Regions from separate parts of the Streptomyces sp. NPDC102274 genome, predicted to be linked through region 1. Evidence: riboswitches for the same ligand, from Rfam matches in the RefSeq annotation. Region 1 holds a riboswitch; each other region holds the start of a gene.

What was found. A riboswitch is a leader RNA that binds a small molecule or an ion and turns the genes downstream of it on or off. The one in region 1 is predicted to bind cyclic di-AMP.
Region 2: another riboswitch for cyclic di-AMP. It lies ahead of ACIRQP_RS40270 (peptidoglycan DD-metalloendopeptidase family protein); the one in region 1 lies ahead of ACIRQP_RS30005 (transglycosylase family protein).
Region 3: another riboswitch for cyclic di-AMP. It lies ahead of ACIRQP_RS38000 (M23 family metallopeptidase); the one in region 1 lies ahead of ACIRQP_RS30005 (transglycosylase family protein).
Region 4: another riboswitch for cyclic di-AMP. It lies ahead of ACIRQP_RS27950 (M23 family metallopeptidase); the one in region 1 lies ahead of ACIRQP_RS30005 (transglycosylase family protein).

Annotation. Positions count from the first base shown of each region.
Region 1 covers NZ_JBIWLW010000027.1:97,063-100,764, forward strand. Annotated here, with positions in the region: gene eno (phosphopyruvate hydratase) at 1-152, opposite strand, end outside; gene ACIRQP_RS30005 (transglycosylase family protein) at 521-1,222, opposite strand; cyclic di-AMP (ydaO/yuaA leader) riboswitch at 1,226-1,402, opposite strand; gene ACIRQP_RS30010 (transglycosylase family protein) at 1,667-2,650, opposite strand; gene ACIRQP_RS30015 (cytochrome P450) at 2,811-3,702, opposite strand, start outside.
Region 2 covers NZ_JBIWLW010000066.1:4,441-8,142, forward strand. Annotated here, with positions in the region: gene ACIRQP_RS40260 (DUF6126 family protein) at 1-29, shown strand, start outside; gene ACIRQP_RS40265 (tyrosine-protein phosphatase) at 118-930, opposite strand; cyclic di-AMP (ydaO/yuaA leader) riboswitch at 1,348-1,539, shown strand; gene ACIRQP_RS40270 (peptidoglycan DD-metalloendopeptidase family protein) at 1,544-2,506, shown strand; gene ACIRQP_RS40275 (SGNH/GDSL hydrolase family protein) at 2,677-3,501, shown strand; gene ACIRQP_RS40280 (STM4011 family radical SAM protein) at 3,583-3,702, opposite strand, start outside.
Region 3 covers NZ_JBIWLW010000049.1:16,527-20,228, reverse strand. Annotated here, with positions in the region: gene ACIRQP_RS38005 (aldo/keto reductase) at 1-273, opposite strand, end outside; gene ACIRQP_RS38000 (M23 family metallopeptidase) at 404-1,429, opposite strand; cyclic di-AMP (ydaO/yuaA leader) riboswitch at 1,441-1,594, opposite strand; gene ACIRQP_RS37995 (PP2C family protein-serine/threonine phosphatase) at 1,931-3,157, opposite strand; gene ACIRQP_RS37990 (TipAS antibiotic-recognition domain-containing protein) at 3,351-3,702, opposite strand, start outside.
Region 4 covers NZ_JBIWLW010000024.1:23,742-27,443, forward strand. Annotated here, with positions in the region: gene ACIRQP_RS27945 (GntR family transcriptional regulator) at 1-118, opposite strand, end outside; gene ACIRQP_RS27950 (M23 family metallopeptidase) at 311-1,075, opposite strand; cyclic di-AMP (ydaO/yuaA leader) riboswitch at 1,090-1,259, opposite strand; gene ACIRQP_RS27955 (M16 family metallopeptidase) at 1,448-2,830, opposite strand; gene ACIRQP_RS27960 (M16 family metallopeptidase) at 2,848-3,702, opposite strand, start outside.

The DNA of each region.
Region 1 (3,702 bases):
AGGGCCTCGAACGCACCGGTGGAGGCACCGGAGGGGACAGCAGCACGACCCGTGCTGCCGTCGTCGAGGCCGACCTCGACCTCGACCGTGGGGTTGCCTCGGGAGTCGAGGATTTCCCGGGCTACGACGACGTCGATGGACGGCACGAGCATCTCCTTCTGGGATGTGACGCTTGGAGTGCAGGGTCTCATTGGCCTTGCGCCAAGAGACTAACCGGCGCGGGGTCATCGGTCGGCCGGTGCCCGCCCCCTAAGACGAAATAATGAGGCCCGATTCCCCCACCGCCGGAGCCACAGCCGCCCACGGGCGCGCCACAGCCGAAACCCCGGCCCGGCGCGCGTACGGGGGATTACGCGCCCGGCCGGGGTGGTATCGGGTAGGGCCCGGACGAGACCCGAGTGGTTCCCGGCTGAGTCCCGGGGGGCTCGGGTCCCAGGGGGGTCCGGCTGAGTCCCAGGGGGCCCGCTGGCCCAGGGATCCCGGAGGGTTCCCGGTGGTTCCCCGGAGGCTCCCCGGTGGGTCAGCTCAGGTGGAGCTGCTGGCCCGGGTAGATCACGTCGGCGTCGCTGACGATGTCCTTGTTCAGGTCGAACAGCTTCTTCCAGCCGCCCTTGACGTCCTCGGCCTTGGCGATCTTGGAGAGGGAGTCGCCGGGCTTGACCTTGTACTCGCCGTCACCCTCCTTGATCGTCGTGGGACGGCTCTCGCCGCGCGAGGCCGGCTGGGCCGCGCTGCGCGTGGTCTCCTGCCGCTTCGGCTGGGACTGCTGCTTCGGCTGCGCCTGCCGCTGGGGAGCCGGCTTCTGGGTGCTCGGGGTGCTCGGGGTGGCCGAGCCGCCGTCGTACGCGGCGCTGGACAGGCCCACGCCGCAGTTCGGCCACGCGCCCTTGCCCTGGCCGGCGAGGACCTTCTCGGCGACGGCTATCTGCTGGGACTTGCTCGCCTGGTCGGCGCGGGCGGCGTACGCGGTACCGCCGTAGGCGGCCCAGGTGGACGGCGTGAACTGGAGGCCGCCGTAGAAGCCGTTGGCGGTGTTGATGGACCAGTTGCCTCCGGACTCGCACTGCGCGACCTGGTCCCACTCGGAGGCGGTCGCGGCGGAGGCCGAGGTCGCACCGATCAGCGGGGCGGCGACGGCGGCACCGGTGACCCCGGCGAGCGTGGCGTAGTGGACGGCCTTCGACGGGCGGCGGTGCTTGGCCTTGCTGGAACGCAGCAGCATGGAACATCTCCTCACCGACGCCTACGAGGTCAGCTGTCGGGTTCGGGCCAAGTGAGTTGCCCGGCCATGTGCTCTGTCGCACATGGCTTCACCCCAAGCCGGTCGTCGGCCGTCTCTCGACGGCTGGAGCCCGGCGCGAACCTTTGGGTCCCCCGCTCCTGCCTACGGCGCATGACGCGTCGATTACTCCCCCCGACCGACGGCAGGATTCGGCGTGACGGTCGACGGGGCCCGCGGTGCGAGCGGTTCAGACCGTAATCACAGGTCTGTCCGTTGTTCAAAGAAGCACATCAAGGAAAAATCGCCCTTACCTCCCCCTGGAACGACCTCATTTGCGCAGGTCGGAGATGAAACGGCCCAACCGACGGGCCAAAAGACCCCAGTTGCGGCAAAGAGACCCTTGTCTCACTTTCACAGAAGTGGACATAGGGCCCCTAACTGCCCTTACTTCACGCCGAGATCAAGGGTCTGGCCAGGAAGGATCAGGTCGGGGTCGGCGCCGACGGTGTCCTTGTTCGCCTCATAGAGCGCGGTCCACCCCCCGGGCACCTCGCGCTCGTCGGCGATGAGCCAAAGGCAGTCGCCCGCACGGACGGTGTACTCACCATCCGCCACGCCCGCGCCTTCCGTTTTGTCCGTCGCGCCGCCCGCATGACGTGTCGATCCGTCACCTCGCGAGGCATGACGGCCGGATTCACGCCCTTCGCCCGAATTGCCCGGCGCGGCATCGTCCGGGGCGGCGTCGCCGCGGTGCTTGCCCTTGGCGTCGTCGTCGGCGGACCCGGAGGAGCCAAGGGCCCCCGAGGAGTCCGAGGGAGCGGGCGTCACGCCGTCGGGCACCGTCGCGTCCGGCGTGGGCGAGGAGGTGTCCGTGGGGGTGTCCGTGGAGGTGCCCGAGGAGGTGTCCGACGGGTCGGCACTCCCGGTCTTCCCGGACGCCTCGGAGGGCTTGGAGCTCTCGGTCTTCCCGGACGTCTCGGAGGGCTTGGGGGGCGCGGACGACTCGGGTGTCGCCTCGGGCGTCGTACCGGGGTCCACGCCCGGCGCGGCACTGCCCACCGTCAGCCCCGAGATCGCGGCGCAACTGGCCCATGCCCGCGGCCCCTGCGCGTCGAGGATCCTCTCGGCTATCGCGATCTGCTGCGAGCGGCTCGCGAGGTCGGCGCTGGCCGCGTACTCCGCGCCACCGAAGTCGTCCCAGGTCTCCTGGGAGATCTGGAGTCCGCCGTAGTAGCCGTTGCGGAGGTCGGCGCTCCACATGCCGCCGCTCTCGCACTCGGCGACGCGGTCCCAGGTGGAGGCGTCGGCCGCGCCGGCACTGGTGGCACCGAGCAGCGGAATAGCGATCGCCGAGCCGGTCACCCCTGCCGCGACGATCAGAGCGGGGGCCTGGCGAGGTCGACGGTGTCGGCCGTTCCCGGAGCGCATGCGATTGCCTTCCGTGTGACTGATGTTTCGACTGCTGCGTGTGGCGGCTGAGTTTTCGAGAACGTAGCGGTACTCGAACTGCTGTCACAAGTCGATGCAGCGGAGATCACGTGAAAGTCACAGTCTTGACGGGCCGTCAGGAACCCGAGCCGGCCGCCCTTCAGCCGGACAATGGCGTGAACTGCACCGGAAGCGTGCGCAATCCACGCATGATGAGCCCTCCGCGCCAGCGCAAATCGGCAGGATCTCCCGCGAGCCGCACATCGGGCAGCCGGGTCAGCAGGGTGGCGAGCGCGGTCTGTCCCTCCACCCGGGCCAGTGGCGCGCCGAGGCAGTAGTGGATGCCGTGTCCGTATCCGAGGTGCTGATTGTCACGCCGGGAGAGGTCGAGCGTGTCCGGATCCGTGAAGCGCTCGGGGTCACGGTCGGCGGCGGCGAGGACGACCAGGACCGGATCGCCCGTCGCGATCCGCTGTCCGCCGAGCGTCAGCGGCTCGGTCGCGAACCGCCAGGTCGCCAGCTCCACGGGACCGTCGTACCGCAGCAGTTCCTCGATCCCCGTCGCGAGCAGGCCGGTCTCCCCCGCGTCGAGCGAGCGCTGGAGCAGCGCGCGCTGCTCGGGGTGGCGCAGCAGCGCGAACATGCCGTTGCCGATGAGGTTCACGGTCGTCTCGAAACCGGCGAACAGGATGATGAAGGCCATCGCCGCGGCCTCGTTCTCGGTGAGATGTTCGCCGTGGTCGCCGGCCCGGATGAGTCCGGAGATCAGATCGTCGCCGGGGTCGGCCCTCTTACGGTGGATGAGGTCGGCGAGATAGCCGCGCATCTTCTTGACGGAGCGCCCGACCCCGCCGCGTGGCCCGCCGGCGTGCCGGATCATCATGCCCGCCCAGTCGCGGAAGTCGTCCTGGTCCTCGCGCGGCACCCCGAGCAGATCGCAGATCGCGTAGATGGGGAGCGGGAACGCGAAGTCATGGATCAGGTCCGCCTCGCCCTCCGCGGCGAAGTCGTCGATGAGCCGGTCGGTCAACTCCTGTACGCGCGGCGCGAAT
Region 2 (3,702 bases), on a different contig from region 1:
TGGTCTTCGAGATGGGCGCGCGGGGGTAGTGGCTTGGAGGTGGTGGCTCGGGGGTAGCGGCTTTCCTTCGAGGCCGCGGCTCCCCCCTCCGCTATCCCCGCTGTCGCCGTCGCTCGCTCAGCCCTGGTCGAGGAGGCGGGTGCGGAGCCGCTCGCGGGTCTCGGGGGCGAGCCCGAGACCCTCGGTCAGATAACGGTCGGTGGTGCCCCAGGTCTTCTCTATGGTCTCGAAGGCCGCCGCGAGGTACTCGGCGCGCGCGTCGAAGAGCGGACTGAGGAGCTCCATCACCTCGGGGGACATCCCGGTGGGGGAGTTGTCGCTGCGGCGGATCGGGTAGCGGCGGTGCGGGTCGTTCGACTTGAGATAGTCGGCCTCGATCGCCTCGGGTTCCACCCCGACGGCGAGCAGGGACACCGCGATGGAGAGCCCCGCCCGGTCCTTGCCCGCCGCGCAGTGCATGAGCGCGGGGACGCTGTCCTCGGCGAGGGAGTGCAGGACGCGGCTGTGCTCGGCGGTGCGTTCCGTGATGATCGTCCGGTACGAGTCGATCATCCGGGTCGCCGCCCTGCCTTCCGAGAGGAGTGAGCGCAGCTGGTCGAGATCGCCGTCCCGCACCATCAGCCAGAACTCGGCGCCGTCCGCCGGATCGGTGAGCGGCAGGTTCACATTGCGTACACCGGTCAGCTCCACGTCCGCGCCGTCGAGCTTCAGATCCGCGGCGTTACGGAAGTCGAAGATCGTGTGGAGGCCGAGGGAGGAGAGGAAGGCGGCATCGGCAGGGGTGGCGTTGGCGAGGTGTCCGCTGCGGAAGAGCCTGCCGTGGGCCACCCGCCGGCCGTCCGTGGTCGGCAGCCCGCCCACGTCGCGAAAGTTGCGCACGCCGGACAACTCGGGCTCTGTCGACGGGACCTGCGGCAGCTGCTGCGTCACGGCGTGCTCCTCCGTGTCTGCCGTCGGCGCGGCTCGCCGACGATGTCGACTTCCGACCCTACGACATTTGTTCCTCAGGCAACCTGTTGCAATCAGCCCAGCCCCGGAGGGGCCAGAAGCGCATTATTCGGACACCTCGCGCCGAGGAATATGACCCATATGCCTATCTGTCCGGAATGGGTGATTCCGCATAACCTGCCCCGGTCGCAGGGGAGATGGGCTCGGGACCGTGAGCAGGATCATATCTGTGACGTTGCGTGGTGGTAGCGGGAAGGGAAATTGCTGCCCTGTAAGGAAATTGGAGATCTGAATCCACGCAGGGTGACCGGATAACCAGAACGATATTTGAAACGGGTGCGATCGCGGGAATACAGCATCTTGTTCCGGCCGTCCGACTCGCTTACCTTCAGCCTCAATCCGAGCGGATCGCCGAATCCTGCCGCCGCTTGGAATTCGCATCCATCCATCAACGCGTGGCAGGAGCGGGGGAACCAGGTGATACGCCGATCCGGAACTCCGGGCGGCTCGGGGTGAAGTCGCGCATCTCGCGCGGCCGGGCATCTCCAGCCCGAACCCGACAGCTCACCTCGCAGGCGCCGGAGAGGAATTCGCCATGCCCGCGAAGGGTAAGCACCGCCGTTCCAAGACCAACCCGATCTCGCGTGGATTCATCGCCGCCGGCACGGGTGGCGCAGCCATCGCGCTTCCGCTCCTCGGCGCCACCGGCGCGCACGCCGCGGAGAAGGCCGCCCCCGCCGCCGCTCCGCAGGCCGTCTCCGCCTCGGCACACACCGCCGCCACCAAGGTCGCGAGGAACTACACCGTGGTCGCCGGGGACTATCTCTCCAAGATCGCCGTCGAGCACCATGTCCGGGGCGGCTGGCATCGGCTGTATCAGGACAACCGCGAGGCCGTCGGCGACAACCCGTCGCTGATCCACCCCGGCCTGAAGCTGACCCTCGGCGCGAGGGCCGCGGCGAGCACCTCGTCCGAGGCTCCCGCGGAGTCCTCCAGTTCCTCGGCCGACTCCAGTTCCTCGTCGGACTCCGGCTCGTCGTCCGACTCCGCCTCCTCGGCCGACCACTCTTCGTCGAGCGGCTCGACGGACGAGTCCGCCACCTCGACCGCCGAGCAGGACCCCACCGCCGACAACGCGGCGCAGAGCACCGGTTCCGGCTTCAACGCGCCGGTCGACGGACCGACCTCCACGCCGTACCAGGCCGCCGGCTCCAGCTGGGCCAGCGGCTACCACACCGGTGTCGACTTCACGGCGGCCTCGGGCACCCCCGTCAAGGCGGTCACCGACGGCACGGTCGTGACGGCCGGCTGGGGCGGCTCGTACGGCAACCAGGTCGTCATCCAGCACAGCGACGGCATGTACTCGCAGTACGGCCACCTGTCGTCCCTGGACGTCTCCGAGGGCCAGAGCGTCAGCGCGGGCCAGCAGATCGGACTCTCCGGTGCCACCGGCAACGCCACCGGACCGCACCTGCACTTCGAGATCCGTACCGGCCCCGACTATGGCTCGGACGTCGACCCGGTGGCCTACCTCCGGCAGAATGGCGTCGACATCTGATTCGTCGGATCACGTCAGCCCATTCCGCTGCCCGGCACTTTCCGTGCCGGGCAGCGGTGGTTTTCGCCTATTCCCGCTTGGCTGAAAATTGACCGATGGCATATCTCACCCGGCGTCAACCCCTCCTTACGGTCGCGTAGGTCACATCTGCCGGTGAATGATGTGGTGCTGTGGCAGACGATTCGAGATCAAGAAGAAATGGCGTACTCGGGTCGTACGCGGCGATCGGCGACAGCTTCACCGAGGGGGTGGGAGATCCGGGCCCCGACGGGATGTATGTCGGCTGGGCTGACCGGCTCGCGGTCCTGCTCGCCGACCAACTGCCGGTCTCGGGTGCGACGGAGAGCACCCCCCACGGCGATTTCCGGTACGCCAATCTCGCTGTGCGCGGCCGGCTCCTCGACCAGATCGTCGACGAACAGATTCCGCGCGCGAAGGAACTCGCCCCGGATCTGGTGACGTTCTGCGCCGGCGGCAATGACATCATCCGGCCGGGCACCGACCCCGACGATGTCGCCGAGCGTTTCGAGCGGGCCGTCGCCGATCTCTCCGGCGCCGTCGGCACGGTCATGGTGACCACCGGCTTCGACACCCGGGGCGTGCCCGTGCTGCGCCATCTGCGCGGCAAGATCGCCACGTACACCGCCCATGTGCGGGCCATCGCGGACCGCTACGACTGCCCGGTGCTCGATCTCTGGTCGCTCAAGTCCGTCCAGGACAGGCGTGCCTGGGACGGCGACCGGCTGCATCTGTCGTCCGAGGGGCACACGCGCGTCGCGCTGCGCGCCGCGCAGGTGCTCGGCCTCGATGTGCCCGCGGACCCGGACCAGCCGTGGCCGCCGCAGCCGCCGCGCGGGACGCTGGAGGTGCGGCGCGACGACATCCACTGGGCGCGCGAGTATCTGGTGCCGTGGATCGGGCGGCGGCTGCGCGGCGAGTCGTCCGGCGATCACGTCGAGGCGAAACGCCCGGACCTTCTGCCCCTCAAGCACTGACCCCGGGGGTACTGACCCCTGGAGCTCTGACCCCTGGAGCCACGACTCCGCGAGCAGTGGCCCCCGGGGGGATCCGGCCGGTCATATCCCCGCCGGGACCCGTTCCAGTACCCCTCCGGCGAAGACGTCGTACAACGGCAGCGTCTCCAGATGCACATAGCCGATATGGCAGTCGCACACCGCCAGCGGGCACGCCCGCGG
Region 3 (3,702 bases), on a different contig from region 1:
CGCGCCGATCTTGGTCGCGACCAGCACCTCGGAGCGATTGCCGCGCGAAGCGATCCAGTTGCCGATGACGGTCTCGGATTCACCGCCCTCGTTTCCCGGTGCCCACGAGGAGTACAGGTCGGCGGTGTCGATGAAGTTCCCGCCCGCGGCGGCGTACGCGTCGAGAACGGCGAAGGAGGCCGTCTCGTCGGCGGTCCAGCCGAAGACATTCCCGCCGAGGGCGAGCGGGAAAACGTGCAGGTCGGAGGAGCCCAGAGGGCGCAGAGTGGTCACGGGCGGCTGTAACTCCCCGAGGAGTCCGCCCTATTCCGCTCCGCGCCCTCATGTGGGCCGTATGGAGGAACGTCCGCGGGGAGATGCCCGCGGGGAAGGTCTGTGGAGGAAAGGTCCGCGGAAGGGAGGTCTACGGGGTGAGGCCCTTGCCGCGCAGCCAGCTCATCGGGTCGATACCCGTGCCGCCCGCCGTGTGGACTTCGAGGTGCAGATGCGCGCCGGTCACATTGCCGGTCGCGCCGACCCTGCCGATGACCTCGCCGGTGGTGACCTTCTGCCCGGCGCTCACGCTGATGGACGACTGGTGGGCGTACCAGATCTCCGTGCCGTCATCGAGCTCCAGGACCGTGCGGTATCCGTACGAGCCCGACCAGCCGGCCGACTTGACGGTGCCGCTGTGCACGGCCTTGAGCGGGGTGCCCGTCGGCGCGGCGAAGTCCAGGCCGGTGTGGTAGCCGGAGGACCACAGGGAGCCGGACTGACCGAAGGTCGAGGTGATCGTGTACGAGGAGGTGGGGATCGCGTAGCTGGCGGCCAGCTTGGCCAGCCGTTCCTTCTCCGCCTTGGCCTTGGCCTCCGCCTCGGCCTTCTTCTTCGCCTCTTCGATCTTCTTCTCGGCCTCGGTCTGCTGCTTCTTGGCCTCGGCCGCGGCCTTCTTCGCCGCCGCCGACTCCGCGGCCGCCTGCCGCGCCGCGTCGGCCCCGGTCTGCTGCGCCTCGGCCTGCTGGAGGATACGGGCGCGCAGCGCCTCTCCCGCGTCGGTGGCGCCCTGTTCGGTGTCCGTGACCGTGAGCCCGGCGGTGGTGAGCGGGGCGGCGAGCGTTTCGGGCTCGGAGTCGTCCGACCCGAGGGAGCCCATTCCCGGCAGGGACTTGGCGTCCGGGAGCTTGTCCGTGATCGCGTCGGGCAGGGATATGGAGACCGCGGGCTTGTCCTGCGCGGTGGCGATGCCGCCCGCGCCGACGGCGGCGATGACGCCGACACCGAGGACAGTGGAGCTACGGGCCAGTCCGCGCTGCTTGGCGACGCGGTGCCTGCCGCGTACGGGCCGTATGGACTCCTCGGTGGGGTTCCATTCCCCCCATGCCCTGTCCGGCTCGTCGCCGGGGGAGCGTGTTTCGAAGAGGGCTTCGGGGGCAGGCTTGTTGGACGCCACTGAGGCGTGCTCCTTTCCTTCCTTCTCGCCTACCGGGTTAGCTGACGGGTTCGGAGCAGGAAGGTCTCCTACGGGCGCTCCTGCCGCACAAGGCGACAAAAGACACCCGATTCACCCCAATTGGTGGTTCCCCGGTTCCCTCGCGGGATTCGGCGCGTGCGCACGGTGCCATCTCTTGCGACGGCTGGGACGACCGCGCTGCGTTATCGAACGTTAATAGAGACCCGGGCCTTATTCCAAGCTGTTCCGGGTGATCGTTAACGACTTCGCATCGGACGTACCAGGACAGACAGGAACGCAATCGGGCGAGTTGAGGGCCCGTCAGGGCGGTTCGCATTTCTGACGGTGTGTCAAATGTTATGCGGAGCGGTACCTCTCGACTACGGACGGTGGCGAGGGCTCCGGCGAGGGCGATTCCGGTGCCGTCGCGGGAGCCGGCTCCGGCGCCGGCCGCGGCCGTCTCACGGCACCAGCGTCCGCCTCACGGCGCCGGCCGCCGACTCACGGCACCAAGGGAATGGTCCTGCGCCGCTCCGGCTCACCCTCCGAGGGCCGGCTGACCGCCAGCAGCGCCATGTCGTCCTGGCTCCCGCCGCCCGTGTGCCGCCGCACGTCGTCGATGATCGCCTGGAGCATCTCGTCGGGCCCCTGGAAAACCCGTCCGTCGAGCCGTTCGCGCGGGACGTAGAAGACCCCATGGGCATCGCGCGCCTCGGTGAGCCCGTCCGTGTAGAAGAGCAGCGTCGCGCCTTCCGGATACAGGGCCTGTTCCGCGCGGTCCGGCCACGAGCCCAGTTCGCTCATCCCGAGCGGCAGCGCGGGGTCGCTCGGGATGAGCATCCGCACCTCGCCGTCGCCGCGCATCAGCAGCGGCTCGGGGTGGCCGCGGTTGACCAGCCGCACCACACCCTCGTCGTGCGGGATCTCGGCGAGCACGGCCGTGGTGAACCCCTCGAAGACATCGAGCCCGTCCCGCCGCGTCCCCTCCCGCCTGAGCGCGCGCTCCAGCCGCTGCGCGACCGCTTCGAGCGAACTCTCCTGCTCGGCGGCCTCCCGGAAGGACCCGATGACCACCGCCACCGCTTCGACCGCGTCAAGACCCTTCCCCCGTACGTCACCGACCACCAGCCGCACCCCGTACGGCGTGTCCTGTACGGCGAAGAGGTCCCCGCCGATGAACGCGCCCTCCTGCGCCGCCTCGTACCGCGCGGCGATCCGCAGCCCCCCGATCCGCTCGGCGGGTCTGGGCAGCACGGCGCGCTGGGCGGTCTCGGCGATGACGCGGGCGGAGGCCAGCCGCTCACCGCTGCGCCGTACGACACCGTTGATGTACAGCGCCAGCAGGGAGACCACCAGCACCGTCAGCACCTCGCTGATCGACTCCACCTGGAACTGGGTGTCCGCATGCGTATGCAGCACCACCTCGGCGACCAGCGAGGTGAAGGCGATGATGACGGTGCCGGCCATCGGGTAGAACGGGGCGGCGATCAGCGGAGCCGCGGCGAAGAGGGGGGACGCGGTGACGCGCGTCGGGGTCACCAGGTCGAAGATCACCGCGGCAATGATCACCAGCACGGGCAGCACCCGCACCAGCCTGCGTCCGGTACGGCCACGTCCGCCCGGATACCGGCCGCCGCCGCGGACATTGTCGCCGGGCGTCCAGAAACCCGTTCCACGACCTGCCCAGCGACCGGCCTCCTCAGCCGCCCGTCGGCCTCTGCCGCCGATGCCCTTTCCGAGCTTCCTCAGTCTCCACACCAGTGGTCTCCTGCCCGGTCCGCCGACTGCTGCGGACGGTGCCGCGCTCCACCAGGCTGGCCGCTGCCACCCCGGGCGGCGACTCGCCGTCGGCCGAGTGGACTACCGCGGCGGATCCGCCGGCCGGCCGAAGCTCCCGGGGAACGGCGAGCCGACGGCCCGATCAGTCGGTCAGGTGGCGCTCGGCGTACACCTTCATGGCATCCCGCACGAGCACAGCCGTACCTTCACCGTACTTGTCGTACGTGGCGGCGAAGCGCGCGTCATCGACATACATCGCCGACACCCCGATGACATACGACCTGGTGGGCTCGGACGTGGCAGACAGCCAGTCGCAGTGACGCCGGGCCACCGCCTGCGCCTGGTCGCTGTCGGCGGCGAGCCCCGCCGCGGCCGCGCGCCCCCAGTCCCGGGCGATGCCCTCGTGCTGGTCCAGGTACCCCCGCCGCTCCTCCTCGCTCAGCGACCGCCACCAGCGGTCGCTCTTCTCGTATGCCGCGCGGCCCCACCGCTCG
Region 4 (3,702 bases), on a different contig from region 1:
GGGAGACGCCGTAGCGCCGTGCCAGTTGCTCCTCCGTGAGCCGGCTGCCACGTTCGAATACGCCGGAGACGATGTCGTCGCGAATCGCCGTGCATACCGAGTGCGCGGGAACGCGCATGTCCGAACCTCCGCCTTAATCCGCGCGAAACGCCGCCGATTGACGCCTGTTCCGTGACTCTATTGCAATCATCGCGGATTTCCGATGGGTGCCCGGAATCAATGGATATCTTTTGGCCAGCGGACGTGGCGGGCACGGGGGCGGAGCGCCGAAGGCCCCGGCGCGGGCCGGGGTCTTCGGGGGGCGGAGTGGTCAGACGCTCACGCCGTGTGCACGCAGATACGCGACGGGGTCGATGTCCGAGCCGTAGTCGGGGCCCGTCCTGGCCTCGAAGTGGAGGTGCGGCCCGGTGGCGTTGCCGGTCGCGCCCGAGAGGCCGATCCGCTCCCCCGGGATGACGCTCCGGCCGACGGCGACGCCGATCGAGGAGAGGTGGCCGTACTGGGTGTACGTGCCGTCGCTCATCCGCAGCACGATGTTGTTGCCGTACGAGCCGCCCCAGCCCGCCTCGACCACGGTGCCCGCTCCTACGGCCACGACGGACGTGCCGGAGGCGGCGTGGAAGTCGATTCCGGAGTGGCTGCCGGAGGACCAGAGCGAGCCGCCCGCCCGGTACCCGGTGGTGATGTACGAGCCGGCGATGGGGAGCCGGAAGGCATTGAGGCGCTCGCGCTCGGCGGCCCGGGCCGCACGCTCCTTCTCCGCGCGGATCTCCTTGGCACGGGCCTCCGCCTTGCGCGCCGCCTCGGCCCTCGCCCTGACCTCGGCGGCGGCCCGGCGCTGCGCGTCGGCCTGGGCGTCGATGGTGCCGGCGAGAGAGTCGTTGATGACCAGGGCCTGGGTCAGACCGGTCTGCCGGGCGGCGGCCGCGCCGGTGTCGGCGGCGAGCGCCGGGGAAGCGGCGAGGGTGCTGATGACGCCGGTGGCGGTGAGCGTCGCGGCACCCGCGACGCTCACGCTCCTGCGGCTCATACGGCTGCGGGCACGATGCTTCCCGGTGGCACGGGTGAACGCCATGGAGGTGGCTGGTCCTTTCCTTCCTTCTCGCCTACCGGGTTAGCTGACGGGTTCGGAGCAGGAAGGTCTCCTACGGACCCCTCCGCGCGATCGAGCCGCGAAGGCCGTCCGATTCACCCCAGGGACGTGATGGGTCCCCGGCTCCCCGGGCTCGCGCCTGACGGGGACTCGGCGATGACTGCCCGATGCCGCGGACGCGGCGTAACTGGCGGACAGCCGGACCGACGTTAAGCAGGTGGTCTTTCAATCACCAAACAGACAGGCCCCTTTGTAGCGCACACCACAGGGCAGAGCGCCACCCTCACCAACAAAGAGGGACATAAAGGGAAACCCCGGCGGCCGAAGCCACCGGGGTTCCATGAAGCGGCCGGATCAGCCGGTGACGACCGTCACTTCGCCGATCCCGAGAGCCGTGACCGGCTCCTTGATCTGCGCGGCGTCACCGACGAGCACGGTGACGAGCCGGTCCACCGGGAAGGCGTTGACGGCCGCGGCCGTCGCCTCGACGGTGCCGGTCTCGGCCAGCCGCGCGTACAGCTGCGCCTGGAAGTCGTCCGGGAGGAACTGCTCGACCTGGTCGGCCAGCGTGCCCGCGACGGAGGCCGCCGTCTCGTACTTCAGCGGGGCCACCCCCACCAGGTTCTGGACGGCCACATCGCGCTCGTCGTCGGTCAGCCCCTCGGCCGCGAGGGTGCGCAGGACCGTCCAGAGGTCGTCCAGCGCCGGGCCGGTGGACTCGGTGTCCACGGAGCCGCTGATGGCGAGCATCGCCGCGCCGGTCGCACCGCCCGGCGCGTCGGGCGCCGAGGAGCGCAGCACCTGACCGAAGGCCCGTACGCCGTAGGTGTAGCCCTTCTCCTCGCGCAGCACCCGGTCCAGCCGGGAGGTGAGCGTGCCGCCCAGGCAGTATGTGCCGAGGACCTGGGCGGGCCAGACCCGGTCGTGCCGGTCGGCGCCGATGCGGCCGATCAGCAGCTGGGTCTGGACGGCGCCGGGCCGGTCCACGATCACCACGCGGCCCGTGTCGTCGGCGGTCACGGGCGGCACGGGACGGGGAGCGACGGTGTCGCCGGTCCAGGTGCCGAGGGTCTCGGCGAGGACCTCGTCGAGACCGACGCCGGTGAGATCACCGACGATCACGGCGGTGGCGGTGGCGGGGCGAACATGCGCCTCGTAGAAGGCGCGCACGCCCGCGGCGTCGATGCGCTCCACCGTCTCCTCGGTGCCCTGGCGCGGCCGTGACATGCGCGAGGAGGCCGGGAACAGCTCCTTGGAGAGCTGCTTGGCGGCCCGGCGGCCCGGGTTGGCGGTCTCGTGCGGGATCTCGTCGAGACGGTTGCTCACGAGCCGCTCGACCTCGCTGTCCGCGAAGGCGGGGGCCCGCAGCGCCTCGGCGAGCAGGCCGAGGGCCTTGGTCAGCCGGGAGACGGGGACCTCCAGGGAGATCCGGACGCCCGGGTGGTCGGCGTGCGCGTCGAGCGTGGCGCCGCAGCGCTCCAGCTCGGCGGCGAACTCCTCGGCGCTGTGCTTGTCGGTGCCCTCGGAAAAGGCCCGCGCCATGATCGTGGCGATGCCGTCGAATCCCTCGGGCTCGGCGTCCAGCGGGGCGTCGAGATTGATCTCGACCGCCACCACCTGCTGCCCGGGACGGTCGCAGCGCAGCACCGTCAGGCCGTTGTCGAGAGCGCCGCGCTCGGGGGCGGGGAAGGCCCAGGGCCTGGCCTCGCCGGCCGTCGGGCGTGGGTGGAAGTCCATGGTCACGGCAGCGTCGGTCACTGGTCCGCCCCCTCGTGCTCGTCGGTCTCGTCTTCATCGGCGGAGGCCTCGTCGCCGTCGGCGGTGACCGGTTCGTAGACCAGCACCGCGCGGTTGTCGGGGCGCAGCCGCGCCGCGGCGACGGCCCGTACCTCCTCGGCGGTGACATCCAGGACGCGGGTCACGGCGGTCAGGGCCAGCTGCGGGTCGCCGAAGAGCACGGCGAACCGGCACAGCTCGTCGGCGCGGCCGGCGACCGTACCGAGCCGGTCCAGCCACTCGCGCTCCAGCTGGGCCTGGGCCCGCTCCATCTCCTCCGCGGTGGGGCCCTCGGCGGCGAAGCGTGCCAGCTCCTCGTCGACCGCGGCCTCGATCTCCGGGACCTCGACACCGCCGGAGGTCTTCACGTCCAGCCAGCCCAGGGAGGGCGCGCCCGCCAGGCGCAGCAGTCCGAAGCCCGCGGCGACCGCGGTCCGGTCGCGGCGCACCAGCCGGTTGTGGAGCCGGGAGGACTCGCCGCCGCCGAGGACGGTCAGCGCCAGATCCGCGGCGTCGCACTCACGGGTGCCGTCGTGCGGCAGCCGGTAGGCGGCCATCAGCGCGCGTGCCGGGACCTCCTCGTGGACCTCCTCGCGCAGCTGCTCACCGATGGTGTCCGGGAGCGAGCCGTCGCGCGGCGGCTGCTTGCCGTCGTGGGACGGGATCGAGCCGAAGTACTTCTCGATCCAGCCGAGCGTCCGCTCGGGGTCGATGTCGCCGACGACCGAGAGCACCGCGTTGTTCGGCGCGTAGTTCGTACGGAAGAACGCGCGGGCGTCCTCCAGGGTCGCCGCGTCCAGGTCGGCCATCGAGCCGATCGGGGTGTGGTGGTA